Regions from separate parts of the Enterococcus silesiacus genome, predicted to be linked through region 2. Evidence: predicted binding sites of a transcription regulator. Region 2 holds the regulator's gene; each other region holds the start of a gene.
What was found. The regulator LexA, encoded in region 2, represses DNA repair genes until DNA is damaged. The targets are predictions, from matches to a motif close to CNAACANNTGTTNG.

Region 1 (6,050 bases), on a different contig from region 2:
GAAGATCGAGTACTTGATGCAGTCGTAATGGTGCAACCCCCTCAAGTGACCTTAGCAGAACTAGAGGAGAAAGAAGGAGATATAGATGAATAATGGAGCAGTAGTAAATGTTGGCTTGAATAAGTTTTATTCAAAAATTTATGCGTTTTTAGCGATGGGAATTGGCGTTAGTGCGCTAGTGTCATACCTGATTCTAACAGTTTACCCGATCGTTTTGGTTACCTTATTACATTCAACAGCGTTATTTTTCGGATTATGGATTCTACAAATTGGCTTAGTTTTATTCTTAGGACTAAAAGCTCAAAAGAATCCAAGTTTAGCTGTTAGTGGATTTTTAGTTTATTCCATTTTAAATGGTGTGACAATATCTGCAACCTTGCTAATGTACGCTCAAGCAACTGTGGTAAGCGCGTTTGTCAGTGCTGCTGCAACGTTTGGGGCGATGTCACTCGTTGGAATGTTTACGAAGAAAGATCTATCAGCAATGGGACATGCGGCGTATAGCGCATTGATCGGAATTATTATTGCAATGGTGATTAATTTCTTTTTCCTACGTAGTGGTGCAGTTTCATTTTTCATTTCAATTTTGATGGTGTTGATTTTTGCAGGAATCACAGCCTATGATAATCAAAGAATCCGCCAAGTGTACAATGAAACGGGTGGACAAGCTGGAACTGGAATTGCCGTTTTCTTTGCATTACAATTGTACCTTGATTTTATTAACTTATTCTTAGCGTTCTTACGTATCTTTGGTAAAAATAATTAATCAATTGATCGAGTATAAAGCACCCAGAGAAATCTGGGTTTTTTTTTGTATAAAAATAATATTAAAATGCGTTATTATACGGAAAAAGTCTTTTATTTTGTATAAAAAACCTTTTTAATGCTTGTTTTTGATATAAAATCCATTGACTAACTTCGTCCTTTGCTTTATACTTTTATAAAATCGGGAAACCAAGTTCTTTATTGAAGGTAAGTTAATTATCTATAGGAAGGTGTTATTGATGGTGAAGTATGAAGATGTGCCAAAGGGATTTAAATTTTACGGGACACATGTTGGTATCAAGAAAAAAAGAAAAGATTTTGGTTTGATCGTGGCTGAAGAAGTTTGTCATGCAGCAGCCGTTTTCACGAAGAATACATTTTGTGGTGAATGCATACCAATCGGAAAAGATCATGTAAAAAATGCTGAATTGCAAGCAGTTGTAGTGACGAGTGGTATTGCTAATGTTGCAACTGGGAGGATAGGTAGAGAAAATGAATATAGAATTTTAGAATCTTTATCAGATAAATTGACGATCAAAAAGGAAGATATCCTACCTTCTTCTACAGGGATGATCGGGCCGCAATTACCGATCGATGTCATTGAGGGATTTTTAAAAACGGAACCGATCGAGCTGAACGAAACCTATACTGATTTTGCACAGGCTATTTTAACTACGGATCAGCGAATCAAAGTTCGTAGTTTAAAAATTGGGGATGCAACTCTTTTAGGAATCGTCAAAGGCTCAGGAATGATCGAACCGAATATGGCGACAATGTTGGCTTATGTTTTGACAGATGCAAAGGTTGAGAAAGAAGACATTTACTCTATGTTGAGAGAAACTGTCGACCAATCTTTCAACACAATCAGCATCGATACGGATACAAGTACAAGCGATACTGTGGCATTTTTAGCCAGTGGTCATTATGAGGTCGAAAAAGAACAAGTACAAGAAGCACTGAATCAACTCTGTAGAGAATTAGCAATAGACGTGGTAAAAGACGCAGAGGGTGCGACAAAAACAATGTTCGTTACAGTTAAAAATGCTGAAACAAAGAAACAAGCAAAGCAAGCTGGAAAATCGATCATTAACTCGCCTTTAGTGAAAACAGCATTATTTGGTAACGACCCTAATTGGGGGCGAATTGCAATGGCTCTTGGTAAAACAGACGGCTTGGTTTTTGATCAGAATAAAGTAGAAATTTATTATGGAATGTATCCGATTTTTTCAAATAATAAAGAAGAAAAACAAAATGTTAGCCAAATCAGTGAATACATCGAACAAAGTGAAGATATCTATCTAACCGTAGATTTGCATCAAGGTTCAGAAAACTTTGAAGTGATCGGTTGTGATCTAAGTTACGAGTATGTCAAAATAAATAGTGATTATTCGACGTGATATGTCTATATCTTATAGGCTAAAAAGCATATAAAAAGATGAAATCTGATCAAGAGTCTTTTTACCTTGATTAGATTTCATTTTTTGAATTTGGGTATTGTCACAGAAGAGTTAGATCTGTTTAGTTTATGTTATGTTGTTCTCACTACTTTCAATTTACGAATGTATGTTCTATAATAGAAACATGATAGGTGGGATTGAACATGCAAAGCACGCAAAGAATCGCAGTCCGCAGATTAGTGGAGTTTATTTTACGCAGAGGCAGCATTGATGCCCGTTATACAGGTAGTGAGCATACTGCGTTGGAAGGTGCTAAAATTCATCGGAAGCTACAAAAAACAGCTGGTGAGAATTATCAAAAAGAGATTAAATTAGCCATTGACATAGAATTGAATCAACAAACATACATAATCGAAGGTCGAGCAGATGGCATTTTTATTGATGACCAAAAACGGACAGTAATCGATGAAATCAAAACATCTGAGCCAGCTTTTTCAGAGTTGTTAGAAGAACAAATAGACATGTATTGGTATCAAGTGATGTGCTATGGACATATTTATTGCCAACAGGAAGAGTTGGAAGAAATCACATTACAATTGACCTATTATCAAACAACGACCGAAGAAATTACCCGAAAAGAAAAGGAATTTACCAAAAAAGAGCTAAAAGAATTTTTTGATGATCTGACTCAAAAGTATGAACAATGGCTGATTTTTAAAGCCAATTGGCGTCAGATTCGGAATCGATCATTGCAAAAATTACCTTTTCCCTATGGTGATTATCGAACTGGCCAAAGGGAATTGGCTGTTGCAGTCTATAAAACGATAGTAAGTGATCAAAAATTATTTGTCGAAGCACCGACGGGAACAGGTAAAACGATTTCGACGTTATTTCCAACATTAAAGGCAATCGGTGAAGAGCAAGCAGAAAGAGCCTTCTATTTAACTGCCAAAACAATCACTCGTCAAGTAGCGGAAGATGCCGTGGAAGCAATGAAACAAAAAGAACTGCAGCTGAAAAGTGTTACCTTAACGGCCAAAGATAAAATATGTTTCCTAACAGAACGAAATTGTACGCCAGAAGCATGTCCCTTTGCCAATGGTTATTATGATCGGCTGAATGAAGGTCTCTGGGATTTGTTAAATAATGAAAATCAATTTACTCGCGAAGTTATCGAACGCTACGCACGTAAGCATACCTTATGCCCTTTTGAACTATCTTTAGATGTGAGCTTATGGTGTGATTTAGTGATTTGTGACTATAATTACTTATTTGATCCTGTTGTTTATTTAAGACGCTTTTTTGAGGAGCAGACAGAAGTTAAAGAGAATATATTTTTAGTAGATGAAGTCCATAATTTAGTAAATCGATCGCGAGAAATGTATTCTGCTGTTTTGTCTAAAAGTAAAGTATCATCTTTAAAAAAAGCCCTTGATAAAAAGCAGACAAAATTGATTCGGGCACTTAACAAAATCGAAAAAGAATTTGACAAAATCAAACAAGTTTGCGATGAGGAAGGGAAAGAATTTATCCATCAGAATGCACCAATTGATTCTTTGGTTAAAGTAGCGTATTCCTTGGCTGAAAAAATCAAAGAATGGCTTCCGGAAAATCAGGAGCATACTGAAATAAATCAAATCTTGGCAGTTTATTTTGATTTATTGAATTATACTAAAATTAGTGAAGGGTACGATGATCATTATTGTACCTATGTGAATTGTCAGAATCATGATATTACAGTCAAACAATTTTGCATCGACCCGAGCTATCTTTTGCAACAAAAGTTAGATAAGGGGAAGGCTAGTATTTTATTTTCGGCAAGTTTGACACCACTGGATTATTATCAAAAAATTTTAGGTGGGGGAGAGGAAAGTTTACGTTATCGTATCCCGAGTCCTTTCCCAAAAGAAAATCAATTATTAGTGATTGAAAAATATATTCAGACAACTTACAAAGAACGTGAAAATAGTTATGAAAAAATTATTGAAAGTCTGACGAATATGGTCCAGCAAAAAGCTGGTAATTATTTTGTGTTTTTTCCTTCCTATTCTTATATGGATATTATTTATGATCTGTTTCGGCAAAGGAATCCTCAGGTGAAAACGAAGATCCAAGCAAGTATGATGAATGAAGCAGAAAGGGAAGCTTTTTTAGCAGACTTTGTCTTGGAACCGTCAGAAACATTGGTTGGTTTTTGTGTCTTAGGTGGGATTTTTTCAGAAGGGATTGATTTAAAAGGCAGCCGCTTAATCGGTACCGCAATTGTTGGCGTAGGGTTGCCGCAAATCAATCATGAACAAGAACTGATCAAAGGCTATTATGATCAAGAAAATCAGCAAGGCTTTCAATTTGCTTACCAAATTCCTGGAATGAATAAAGTCTTACAAGCAGCAGGAAGAGTTATTAGAGACACAGATGATAAGGGAATAGTCTTGCTGTTAGATCAACGTTTTTCATCGAGACCAGTTCAGCGTATTTTTCCGCCGCATTGGAATCAGGTTCAAACTGCTTATTCAACGGAACAAACAAAACGGCTATTGCAGCAATTTTGGCAATGAAACTGAAAAAGATGTTGATAGGAAAAAACAGTTCTTACTGGTATACTAGAACAAGTAGTGATTAGTATGTTTTTAAGTGAATAGAATGATTAAAAAAAGCCGACGTTTTGTTTATCGGCTCTTTTTTGAGCGGAAATAGCAATAAAATTATCTGAATAAGAAATGATAGGAGACTAAAAATGAAAACAATCCTAGTGTTACATACGGGCGGCACGATTTCGATGTCAAAAGAAGCAGATGGGAATGTAACAACGAATCACTTGAATCCATTGTTGAACCAAGAAGAATTATTAGCAGGAAAAGTAAATTTAATCGTTGAACCAATTTTCAACATTCCTTCTCCTCATATGACGTTAGAACGAATGCTAGCATTAAAGCAACGTATCCAAAAAGCCTATACTGAAGATATTGATGGTGTAGTCATCACTCATGGAACAGATACATTGGAAGAAACAGCCTACTTTTTAGATATTACGTTAGAAAATAACATTCCTATCGTTTTAACTGGTGCAATGCGGTCAAGTAATGAAATCGGAACAGATGGCTTATATAATTTTATTAGTGCAGTCTGGACTGCTTGTTCAGATGAATCATATGGTAAAGGTGTACTTGTTGTGATGAATGATGAAATTCATACAGCTCGTTATGTGACGAAAACTCATACGACAAATGTTGCAACGTTCCGCACACCGACTTTCGGCCCAATCGGCATGATTGCCAAAGAACGAACTTTTTTTGCAAGTGAAGTTTGTCCTCAGGAAGTCTGTGATATTCAAAAAGTAGCGGGGGAGGTTTATGTAATCAAAGCCTACGCTGGTATGGACGGTAGTTTATTTGATTTAGTCGACAATGATCGGACAGATGGTATTGTAATCGAAGCATTAGGCGCTGGAAATCTTCCACCAGAGACATTACCTGCATTAGAGAAACTTTTAGCCAGAAAGATGCCTATTGTTTTAGTTTCCCGCTGTTCTAATGGGATCGCTGAGGATATTTATGACTATGAAGGCGGCGGCGTTAATTTAAAGAAAATGGGTATTGTTTTTTCTAGAGGGTTAAATGGACCTAAAGCTCGAATTAGATTGATTGTAGGGTTAAATAGTGGGAAAAATCAGCAAGAATTGGTCAATTTTTTAAGTGAATAAAAAAAGTATAACTAGTTGAGAAAGCAATTTTTTCGACTAGTTATACTTTTTATTAACGGAAATTCGTGAATTGTAATTCAACAGGTAAATCTAAATTTCTAAGTAAGGTAATTACTTTTTGTAAATCATCACGACTTTTTCCGGTTACTCTGATTTGATCTTCTTGAATCTGTGATTTCACTTTG
Region 2 (6,050 bases):
TATCGTTAAGTGGTCTGCAGAACCAAGTGTTACCGTAATAGCTGATAATAATGGCAACTTTTCTATATCCATGTATTTGTTACTGGACAAAAAGAAGCAGCTATTCACAAATGTGAATAGCTGCTTTTTTATTTAAAATTGTTTACTTTACAAATTATTGTATTTTGATACTACATTTTCAACTGTAAAGCCGAATTCTTTCAAGACTAGATCACCAGGAGCTGAAGCCCCAAAATGATTGATTGTCACAGTTGTACCAGCCGTACCAACGTAACGCTCCCATCCAAATGGTGAAGCTGCTTCGATTGCTACACGCTTAGTCACATCTTTAGGAAGTACAGACTCTTTGTATTCTGCCGTTTGTTTTTCAAACAAATCAAAGCTTGGTAATGAAACAACGGAAACATCTTGACCTTGTTCTGCTAAGGCTTTTTGTGCTTCAATCGCTAAGTTGACTTCTGAACCAGTTGCAATCAAGATTCCTTCAGGTTTTTCACCCTTTTGTTTAGAAATAACATAAGCACCTTTTTGTACAAATTCATTTGCATGCTCCTGAGTTCCATCGATAACAGGTAAATTTTGACGACTTAAAACTAATACAGTTGGAGCGTCTTTCGTTGTCATGGCAATCTTCCATGCAGCAACTGTTTCATTACCATCAGCTGGACGGATTACTTGAACACCTGGCATACAGCGAATACTTGCTAATTGCTCAACAGGTTCGTGAGTTGGACCATCTTCTCCTACTGCCACAGAATCGTGGGTCAAGACATACGTCACAGGCGTATGTTGAAGAGCTGCTAAACGTAATGCAGGACGTAAATAATCGGTAAATACAAAGAATGTTCCGCCATAGACACGGCTTCCTCCATGTAATTGAATTCCGTTCATGGCAGCAGCCATCGCAAATTCGCGAACGCCAAACCAAATGTTGCGACCATCATATTGACCTGGCTCAAAATCTTTTTCTGCTGCAACCATCGTATTATTTGATGCAGACAAATCAGCAGAACCGCCCCAGAAACCTGGTACAGTCTTAGAAATCGCTTGAATTGTTTCTTTGCTTGTAACTCGGCTAGCCGCGCTTGATCCAACTTCATATGTTGGTAGTTCACTATCCCAATTTTCAGGAAGTTCATCAGCAAAAGCTTGTTTAAATTGTTTCGCTAACTCAGGATGCTCTTTCGTATAGTTTGCAAACATATTGTTCCATTTATCTTCGGCTTTTTCGCCTTCATCAATCATTGTTTCCTTGAAACGAGCAGCAACCTCGTCGGGCACTGTGAAATCAGGATATTCCCAACCGTAAACAGCCTTAGCAACAGTAATTCCTTCTGCGCCAATCGGTGCACCATGAACTGACGATGTACCTTCTTTTGGTGCTCCATAACCAATAACTGTTTTAACTTCGATCAATGTTGGTTTATCTGTTTCAGCTTTAGCTGCTTCGATTGCTTTGGAAATTTCTTCTAGATCATTCCCATCTTTTACTAAAATATGTTGCCAACCATAAGCTTCATAACGAGCGCCAACATTTTCAGTGAAAGCTTTTGATGTAGGACCGTCTAATGAGATGTCATTTGAATCGTATAACACAATCAATTTGCCTAACTTCATGTGTCCTGCCATAGAACTTGCTTCTTGTGAGACACCTTCCATCAAGTCACCATCACCACATAGTGCATACGTATAATGATCGATCACAGGGAAACTATCACGATTATATGTCGCAGCTGTGTGGGCTTCAGCCATTGCCATACCAACAGCCATCGCAATTCCTTGACCTAAAGGACCAGTCGTTGCTTCAACACCATCTGTATGATGCACTTCAGGATGTCCAGGTGTTTTACTTCCCCATTGACGGAAGTTCTTCAAATCATCCATTGATACACCGTAGCCTGCTAAGTGAAGTAAACTATAAAGCATTGCAGAGCCATGACCTGCAGAAAGAATAAAACGGTCTCTATCTGCCCAGTTTCTTGATGTTTTAGGATTTACTTTCAAGTGTTTTGTCCAAAGTGCGTATGCCATCGGTGCAGCACCCATCGGTAATCCAGGATGTCCTGAATTTGCCTTTTGTACTGCTTCGATACTTAATGTACGAATTGTATTGACGCCTAACTGATCAGTGTTGTCGAACAAAAAAATCATCTCCTATTTAGGTTTTTTTTACCTTTATTAACTATATTTTAGCCTATTTCCTTTATGAAAGCAATTACTTTTAGTAAAAAAAACCAAAATTATTTTCTATTGTGTAATCCTTTGTCTTTTTGGATTTTTTTTAGTTTATCTGGTGTAACATCATTTCCTTTAGGATCGACAACTTTCATCCCTTCGATATGATGACGCATCCCTCCACGGAAAGCAGCTAAATATTCTTGACGAAGCACTTTTTGTTCTTCTTTTTCACTCTCGGATAACGTGCTTTCCTTTGCCTTTTTCGCAAGCTCATTAATTCGATCCATTTTTTCAGATGATAACATGATTCTGCCTCCTTATTTTTAAAGCTGAGCAGGCTCGTCCAGTCTTGACAGAAAAATAGGAAAATATGGATGTAGTGCTTTTTACTACAATCATATTTTATCTTTTTTCCGAAAGACTAGCCTGTAAAGCTAGACAACATTAAAAGCTGAGCAGGCTCGTTCAGTCTTGACAGAAAAATAGGAAAATATGAATGTAGTGCTTTTTACTACAAACATATTTTATCTTTTTTCCGAAAGACTAGCCTGTAAAGCTAGACAAGTTTACTTTCCATGTCTATCTTATAAGATGAGCCGGAAAAATACAACTATATTCATGATAAAAATGAGGAACGACAGCCTTTATTGACAGAATGTACTATTAGACACGACTATTTTTTATCAATAATTAGCGTTCATAAGTATTTTCCAAAAAAACACGAACGCTTGTTTGATTCCTGTATAAAACTATGGTACACTAACATTATAAATTGAAAGAAGGTGCGGGTTGTGGTGAAACGTACAGACACAAGGCAAATCGAAGTATTAAAATATATATATGAGCAAGTCGAGCTTAAAGGCTATCCACCGACTGTACGGGAGATTGGAAAAGCAGTAGATCTTTCTTCAACCTCTACTGTTCACGGACATTTAGCTCGTTTAGAAAAAAAGGGCTTGATTTTACGCGACCCTACAAAGCCAAGAGCGATTGAGTTGACAGCTGATGGTTTGGAAAGGATCGGTGTCAAACCATCAGTCATTCCAATGCTTGGTGTTGTTACCGCTGGTGAACCTATCTTAGCTGTAGAAGAAGCCTCTGACTTTTTCCCTCTCCCTCCTGATCTAGTAGCAGAAGAAAATGCTTTATTCATGCTAACTATTAGAGGAGAAAGTATGATCAATGCAGGAATATTAGATGGCGATCAAGTCATTGTACGTAAACAAAGTGCTGCTTCTAATGGTGATATCGTTATTGCGATGACCGATGAAGACGAAGCGACTTGCAAGCGATTCTTTAAAGAGACAGATCATATTCGTTTACAACCAGAAAATGATGCATTAGATCCAATTATTTTAAATAACGTGAGTATTTTGGGAAAAGTTGTTGGATTATACCGCAATCATATTTAGATAAACTAAAAAAGCAGACTAAATTGGGTCTGCTTTTTTAGTTTATCTTTGTTTTATTTATAATGATAGGAATAACAGCTTAGCCTAAAAAGAGCTTTATATGAATTATTAACTAACTCAACGCTGTTTTAGTAGATTAACCGTTTCTCTCTTCATAAGCTTAAATTTAGTTTATTCTGTTGCTACTTTACGTTGGTATGTTTCAAATTGATAAGCATAGGTATTTTCTTCGTCCTGGACCCCTTCACTCAAATTGATCAATGTCCAATTCTCCCAAGAAACATCTGGAAATTTTGTATCTCCATCAAAAGTGTGATGGAGAACAGTCCGATACAAAACATCACAATAAGGTAGAAAGTCCTTATATATAGCTGAACCACCTGCAATAAAAGTAATCCCAGAAAAAGTTTTTGCATAATCAAGTACCTCAGCTACAGTATGCGCTACATTGACTCCTTCAGCCTGATACCCTTTGTCTTTAGTCATAACGATTGTTTGTCGGTTAGGTAGCGGACGACTTCCCATGCCCTCAAAGGTTTTTCTCCCCATAACGATTGTGTTATCTTCAGTCATTTGTTTAAAAAATTTCAAGTCATTCGGCAGATGCCAAGGTAGCCGATTTTCTTTGCCTATTGTCCCTTGCTCATCCTGAGCCCATATAGCTGCTAACATTGAAGAACTCCTTTCAAATTAAACGGCGATTGGCGCCTTGATTGCCGGATGCGGCTCATATCCTTCAATAGCAATATCTTCCATTTCAAAATCAAACACTGATTTTTTATTTTGATTTAATTTCAGTGTAGGAAACGAGCGGATTTCTCTAGAAAGTTGTTCGTTCATTTGATCAATATGATTCGTATACAAATGAGCATCCCCTAAAGTATGCACAAAATCCCCCACTTCTAAACCAGTTTCATGGGCAATTAAATGGGTCAATAACGCATAACTGGCAATGTTAAATGGTACACCAAGAAAAACATCACCACTGCGTTGGTACAACTGACAGCTCAACTTTCCATCATTTACATAAAATTGAAACATTGTATGACAAGGTGGTAAAGCCATTGACGGAATGTCTTCTGGATTCCACGCTGACACAATCAGACGTCTTGAATCAGGTGTTTTTTTGATCATTTCAATAACATTTTTCAGCTGGTCAATAAACTGTCCATTTTTCGTTTCCCAATGACGCCACTGGGCGCCATAGATATTGCCCAGTTCTCCATACTTAGCAGCAAAAACATCATCTGTTAAGATTTTATCACAAAATTCTTTGTGCTCTTTTTGATACATCTCTTTAAAAGTATCATCAGTCAACACTCGGTGACCAAAATCCGTCATATCCGGTCCGTGATAATCATCACTTTTAATATAACGCTCAAACGCCCATTCATCCCAAATATGATTATTATGCTCTAGGAGATAACGAATATTTGTGTCACCGTTTAAAAACCACAGCAACTCGCTTTTGATCAAGCCAAACGGCACTCTTTTAGTAGTGAGTAAAGGGAAACCTTTTGATAAATCAAAGCGCATTTGATGACCAAAAATACTCCGTGTCCCTGTCCCAGTCCGGTCTTCTTTTAAGTGACCTTCTTCTAAAATTTTACGACCTAATGCTAAGTATGCCTCTTCCATCAATACTGCCTCCTAATTATCTGCAAATTCACTTAAATATTCCCAACGTTCCATTTTTTCTTCAAGTGTCTGTTCTAGTGATGACAATTCTGCTTGCAGTTCCTGAAGCTTCGTAAAATCATCACCTTGGTGATTCATTTCTTCTGTCAGTTGAGCAGTTCGTTCTTCTAGAGAACCAATATCTATTTCGATTGTAGCCCATTCTTTTTGTTCCATGTAAGTCAATTTCTTTTTTTCTTTCTTTTCAACTTCTTTAGCTGCTTTTGTATCAATTTTAACTATTTTTTTTGACTCTTCTTTACTTGTTGCCAGATATTCACTCATCGATCCAAAGTAAGTAGTGATTTGACCTTCGCCTTGGAAAACTAGTAATTTATCCATCGTTTTATCTAGAAAATAACGATCATGGGAGACTGCTATTACGGCACCTTTAAATGTTTGGATATAGTCCTCTAAAATTGTTAAAGTGTCGATATCCAAATCATTTGTCGGTTCGTCCAATAATAACACATTTGGCTGGCCAATTAATAGTTTTAACAAATACAAGCGACGTTTTTCTCCACCTGAAAGTTTACCGATAATTGTGCCGTGCATAAATCGTGGGAATAAAAAACGTTCTAATAATTCAGCAACACCAATATTAGTTCCGTCGCTTCGCTGTACTTGTTCTGCCGCTTCTTGTAGATAAGAAATCATACGTTGGTTAGGATCCATCGCCTCATTTTGCTGTGTATAATAAGCCAAATGTACGGTTTCACCAATTGAGTAGGCTCCACTATCTAAGGATAAACGCCCAGCAAGAATATTTAATAACGTCGATTT
Region 3 (6,050 bases), on a different contig from region 2:
GCGGTTTCATCCATTGCTTTTTGCATCGAATCAGTAATTTTATCCGCGTACATAATGACACGACCATCTGAGTTACGAGCGGCACGTCCAATGGTTTGAATCAATGAGCGTTCACTTCTCAAGAAACCTTCTTTATCGGCATCTAAAATTGCAATCAATGATACTTCCGGTACATCCAGTCCTTCACGAAGCAAGTTGATACCGATCAATACGTCAAACTCACCTAAACGTAAATCTCGAATAATCTCGGTTCGTTCTAACGTTTTGATATCACTATGAAGATACTTGACTTTAATTCCTAATTCTTTAAGGTAATCCGTTAAATCTTCAGACATTTTCTTCGTTAAAGTTGTGATAAATACACGTTGATCCTTCTCTACACGATCATGGATCTCACCGACTAAATCATCAATTTGTCCCATGATCGGACGAACTTCAATCAATGGATCTAACAGTCCCGTTGGTCGAATGATTTGCGGAATTACGGTATCTGTTTGCTCATACTCGTAAGGTCCAGGAGTTGCAGAAACATAGACAACTTGATGAACATGTTCTTCGAATTCTTCTAAACGTAAGGGACGATTATCCAACGCACTAGGCAAACGGAAACCATAATCCACTAACATTTGTTTTCTAGCACGGTCACCATTATACATGCCGCGAATTTGAGGCATTGATACGTGGGATTCATCGATCACAAGTAAAAAGTCATCTGGGAAGAAGTCGATCAATGTATAAGGCGGTTCTCCTTCTGAACGACCATCCATATGACGAGAATAATTTTCGATACCAGACGTGTAGCCCATTTCTCTCATCATCTCAATATCGTAATTGGTTCGTTGCTCTAGACGTTGCGCTTCTAGCAATTTATTTTCACTACGCAAGACTGTCAAACGCGCCTCTAATTCTTCTTGAATTTGTGAAATCGCATGTTCCATATGGTCTTCATTAGTCACAAAGTGAGTTGCCGGAAAAATTGCCACATGTTCTGTTTCACCGATCACTTCGCCGGTCAACGCATCGACTTCTCTGATGCGTTCAATTTCATCACCAAAAAATTCAACTCTTAAGGCATGATCATCTCTTGAAGCAGGAAAAATTTCCACTACATCGCCTCGTACACGAAAGCGACCACGCTGAAAATCGATATCATTTCGCTCAAATTGAATGTTGACTAGATCTGTCAACAACTGACTACGATCCAGCTCCATGCCTACACGAATGGATACCACTTGTTCGCTGTATTCCTTAGGATCTCCTAAACCAAAAATACAGGAAACTGAGGCAACAACGATCACATCGTTTCTTTCTAATAAAGAACTTGTCGCTGAATGCCGTAATTTATCGATTTCATCATTGATACTAGCATCTTTTTCTATATATGTATCACTTGAAGGGACATACGCTTCTGGTTGGTAATAGTCATAATAACTAACAAAATACTCGACCGCGTTATTAGGGAAGAATTCTTTAAATTCTCCATAAAGCTGTCCAGCTAATGTCTTATTATGAGCAATAACCAAGGTTGGCTTATTCACTTCAGTTATTACATTTGAAATCGTAAATGTTTTCCCAGTTCCTGTAGCACCCAGTAAAATCTGTGCTTTTTCGCCACCTTCGATTCCTTCAACTAATCGTTTAATCGCTTCCGGCTGATCGCCATCCGGTTTATATTTTGATACTAAGTCAAATGTATTGGAGGTCTCTCTTTCTATCATTCAACATCCTCCTTTTGCTTTATTTAATAGTTGAGGTATTGCAACAAAACAACGAACTAAATTTGTCTAAAAAAAGACTACCGACCTGATTAAATCCTTACAGTTCTTATCTTTTGATTCAAACAATCTAATCCATTTACTAGCGATTTCAGCTTCAAAATAAAACTGAATATCCTCTAATTATTTTAACATACCGAACATATTTTCGCTAGTTTTAGAATTGATTTCGTATACGCAATTTATGTCAATTTATATTTTATTTAATCATTTGTTTGCTTTTTCATAATATTGCATCAAGTAATGATTCCTTCACTTCGCAGGCCTATGTATTAGCTAGAAATGTCACGTAACATAACATCAGATGTTAGGAAATGATTTTTTTTTGATTTTCTCATTGTGAATGACTTGTGTTTTTGCCTTTTTTTACTATATAATTATCCAATATGCAAATATAGGAGGTATTTTATGAAACGGAAACACTTTTTACTTTCATTCATTGTGATGATGGCAAGTCTACTGACATTTACCCTTGGGCATTCTGCTCAGGCTGAGGAAAAAACATATAATATAGGAACAGATTTGACTTTTGCCCCTTTTGAATTTCAAGATTCTAAAGGAGAGTATGTGGGAATCGACGTTGATTTGCTAAAAGCAATTGCCAAAGAACAAGAGTTTAAAGTAAATTTAAAACCACTTGGCTTTGACAGCGCCATTCAAGCCGTACAATCCAAACAAGTTGACGGCATGATTGCTGGCATGAGTATTACAGATGAGCGGAAAAAATCTTTTGACTTCTCAGAACCCTATTTCGATAGTGGACTTCAAATGGCAGTCAAAAAAGGCAATGACACAATCAAAAATTACGAAGACTTAAAAGGAAAAACAGTTGCAGCGAAAGTTGGGACTGAAAGTGCAACTTTCTTAGAAAAAAATCAAGACAAATTCGGCTACACAATCAAAAACTTCGATGATGCAACTGGTCTTTATCAGTCACTTGAAAACGCCGAAGCTGATGCGATTTTCGATGACTATCCTGTTTTAGGCTACGCTATAACAAATGGTCAAAAACTTCAATTAGTCGGAAAAAAAGAAACTGGTAGTTCTTATGGTTTTGCTGTAAAAAAAGGGCAAAATAAAGAATTGATTGAAAAATTCAATGCTGGTTTGAAAGGATTAAAAAACTCTGGTAAGTATGAGGAAATCGTAGGTAAGTATATTTCGACGGGCACTGAAACAACAGATACAGATTCTAAAATGAAAAAGATTCAACCTAAAAAAGACACTTACGTGATCGCTAGTGATTCTACATTTGCCCCATTTGAATTTCAAAACGCTGACGGGAAATATGAAGGAATCGATGTTGACTTAGTCAAACGAATCGCTGAGTTACAAGATTTTAACATCGAATTTAAATTTATTGGTTTCAGCTCAGCTGTTCAAGCGGTTGAGTCTGGTCAAGCTGATGCAATGATCGCAGGAATGACGATTACAGATGAACGTGAAAAATCATTTGACTTCTCTACTCCTTATTTCAACAGCGGCATTCAAATCGCTGTAAAAAAAGACAATGACAGCATTCATTCTTACGAAGATTTAAAAGACAAAAAGGTTGGTGCTAAAATTGGGACAGAGAGTGCTGACTTCCTTGAAGCCAACAAAGATAAATATGACTTCTCAATCAAATATCTAGATACAACAGATGCTTTATACAGCGCCCTTGAAATCGGTGAGATCGATGCCATGATGGACGATTATCCTGTGATCGGTTACGGTGTTGCGCAAAAGCAACCATTAGCCACCCCGATTCCTCGTGAAGAAGGCGGGAAATATGGTTTCGCAGTTAAAAAAGGCAAGAATCCTGAGTTGACTCAAATGTTTAATGAGGGGTTAGCTGAATTAAAACGGACTGGTGAATATGATGAGATCATCGGAAAATATGTAAAAGATGGTTCTTCAGAAAACAAAGTAGATGAATCAACATTCGTTGGTATGATCCAAAACAACTGGAAACGTCTATTAAGTGGTTTGTGGATGACAATTCAATTAACACTAATTTCATTTATTTTAGCTTTGATCGTTGGAGTGATTTTCGGATTATTCAGCGCTTCTCCATCAAAAGCTTTACGCGTGATATCAACTATTTATGTTGACATCATCCGCGGCATTCCTTTAATGGTATTAGCCTTTTTCATCTACTTCGGCTTGCCAGGAATTTTAGGTTTCAATATTCCTGTGTTCCTTGCAGGAATTATTACTCTGACACTAAACGCAAGTGCTTATATTTCTGAAATCGTACGCGGCGGGATCAATGCAGTACCTGCTGGTCAAATGGAAGCTTCACGTAGTTTAGGTCTTTCATACAACCGTACGATGCAAAAAATCATTTTACCGCAAGCAATTAAAATTATGATCCCATCATTCGTTAATCAATTTGTTATTTCTTTAAAAGATACAACGATTCTATCTGCAATCGGCTTGATCGAGTTACTTCAAACAGGTAAAATCATCGTTGCCAGAAACTTACAAAGTACAATGGTATACTTCGTAATCGCGATGATGTACCTGATTTTGATCACAGCCTTGACGAAATTAGCTAAAGTATTGGAAAAGAAGGTGAAATAATATGGCTGAAAAAATTCTAGTAGAGCATTTAGTAAAAAAATATGGTGATAATACGGTTTTGAATGATATCAACGTATCCATCCAAGAAGGCGATGTTGTTTGTGTTATAGGTCCTTCCGGTTCTGGTAAAAGTACTTTTCTTCGCTGTTTGAACCAACTTGAAGAAGCGACAAGTGGCGATATCATTATCGATGGTGCGAATCTAACAGATAAAAATACCAACATAAATAAAATCCGTCAACATATCGGCATGGTTTTCCAGCACTTCAATCTCTTTCCTCACCTGTCGATCATGGAAAATATTACTTTGGCTCCGACTGATTTAGGTCGTCTTTCAAAAAAAGAAGCAGCAGAAAAAGCAATCAAGCTATTAGATACAGTTGGTTTAGCGGATAAAAAAGACAGCTATCCTGAATCATTATCTGGTGGACAAAAGCAACGTGTCGCAATCGCTCGTGCCTTAGCAATGAATCCAGACATCATGTTATTCGATGAACCAACGTCAGCTCTTGATCCTGAGATGGTTGGCGATGTATTGAATGTTATGAAAAAATTAGCCAAACAAGGAATGACCATGGTAATCGTAACTCATGAAATGGGCTTTGCTAAAGAAGTAGCAAATCGTGTAATGTTTATCGATGGTGGTAATTTCTTGGAAGATGGTACACCGCAACAAATCTTTGAAAATCCGCAAAACGAACGGACGAAAGATTTCTTGGATAAAGTATTGAATATTTAAAAAATAACGTAAGGTACACACTAGATATGTCCCAGAGTAAAACCGAAGAAATTTTCATTTCTTCGGTTTTTTGTATATCGAAGGAAGTTCGAAAGGCTCTACAGGTCAAACTGCTACTCTCCACTCTCCAAAAATGAACTTGAAAAGAAAAGAAAAAACTGATAGACTTTTGCTTTAACTAAAATGAAAAGATGTGATTAATCTGAGCAACAAATTGAATAATTATAAAATGGTTGATATTGTGAAATATATTGCAGCTATTATGGTGATTTGTATTCACTGCAACCCCATTACTTCTCAAGAACCTTTAAATTTTTTTATAAAAAATATTGTGTGTCGAATCGCAGTTCCATTCTTTTTTATTAGTAGTGCCTATTTTGTACGAAAAGGTTCTGATCATAAAGAAAAATACATCAAGAATTATTTAAAAAAATTAGGAAAATCCTACCTCGCTTGGAGTATATTATTTATCTATGTTGGCATTAGTTGGATTAATGAGCATCTTGGATATTCAGGTTTTTTATTGATCATCTCCTTCTTTTTCGGGTTACTTCAAGTTGGAGTTTATTATCATTTGTGGTATATTCCAGCAATGATTTTCTCTTTATTCATCGTTAACAAGGCGTTGAAATACATATCTTATAAAACAGTTTTTCTGATTTCAATCTTGCTATTTATGTTCGGTAGCTTAGAAACGTATTATGGCTTTTTACCTGCTGGCATCCTAAAAAATACATTTGATGGCATTATTCAACTAATTTTCACAACAAGAACGGGCCTTTTATTTGGTTCAATCTTTGTTACAATCGGTTTTTTTATCTATGACTATCAAGAGCGATTGCAGTCGTTGCTAAAATTTCTCCCTTTTTTAACAATCTTATTTAGCTTCTTGCTTATGGTTGAAGGATTTTTCTTATTTAATGTTGAACGATTGGATATGAATTTTTTATTGATGCTAATCCCATTTAGTT

Region 1: RV15_RS01695 (ATP-dependent DNA helicase) is a predicted target of LexA. The motif match lies at 2,322-2,335, and genes of this name have one in related genera.
Region 3: uvrB (excinuclease ABC subunit UvrB) is a predicted target of LexA. The motif match lies at 1,913-1,926, and genes of this name have one in related genera.

Annotation. Positions count from the first base shown of each region.
Region 1 is NZ_JXLC01000002.1:107,679-113,728, forward strand. It holds gene RV15_RS01680 (MaoC family dehydratase) at 1-93, shown strand, start outside; gene RV15_RS01685 (Bax inhibitor-1/YccA family protein) at 86-766, shown strand; gene argJ (bifunctional glutamate N-acetyltransferase/amino-acid acetyltransferase ArgJ) at 1,005-2,162, shown strand; gene RV15_RS01695 (ATP-dependent DNA helicase) at 2,366-4,720, shown strand; gene RV15_RS01700 (asparaginase) at 4,900-5,865, shown strand; gene RV15_RS01705 (YajQ family cyclic di-GMP-binding protein) at 5,918-6,050, opposite strand, start outside.
Region 2 is NZ_JXLC01000032.1:8,825-14,874, forward strand. It holds gene tkt (transketolase) at 148-2,142, opposite strand; gene RV15_RS16485 (DUF896 family protein) at 2,241-2,483, opposite strand; gene lexA (transcriptional repressor LexA) at 2,970-3,590, shown strand; gene RV15_RS16495 (dihydrofolate reductase) at 3,762-4,262, opposite strand; gene RV15_RS16500 (thymidylate synthase) at 4,281-5,228, opposite strand; gene RV15_RS16505 (ABC-F family ATP-binding cassette domain-containing protein) at 5,241-6,050, opposite strand, start outside.
Region 3 is NZ_JXLC01000018.1:33,092-39,141, forward strand. It holds gene uvrB (excinuclease ABC subunit UvrB) at 1-1,718, opposite strand, end outside; gene RV15_RS12300 (amino acid ABC transporter substrate-binding protein/permease) at 2,184-4,340, shown strand; gene RV15_RS12305 (amino acid ABC transporter ATP-binding protein) at 4,342-5,079, shown strand; gene RV15_RS12310 (acyltransferase family protein) at 5,294-6,050, shown strand, end outside.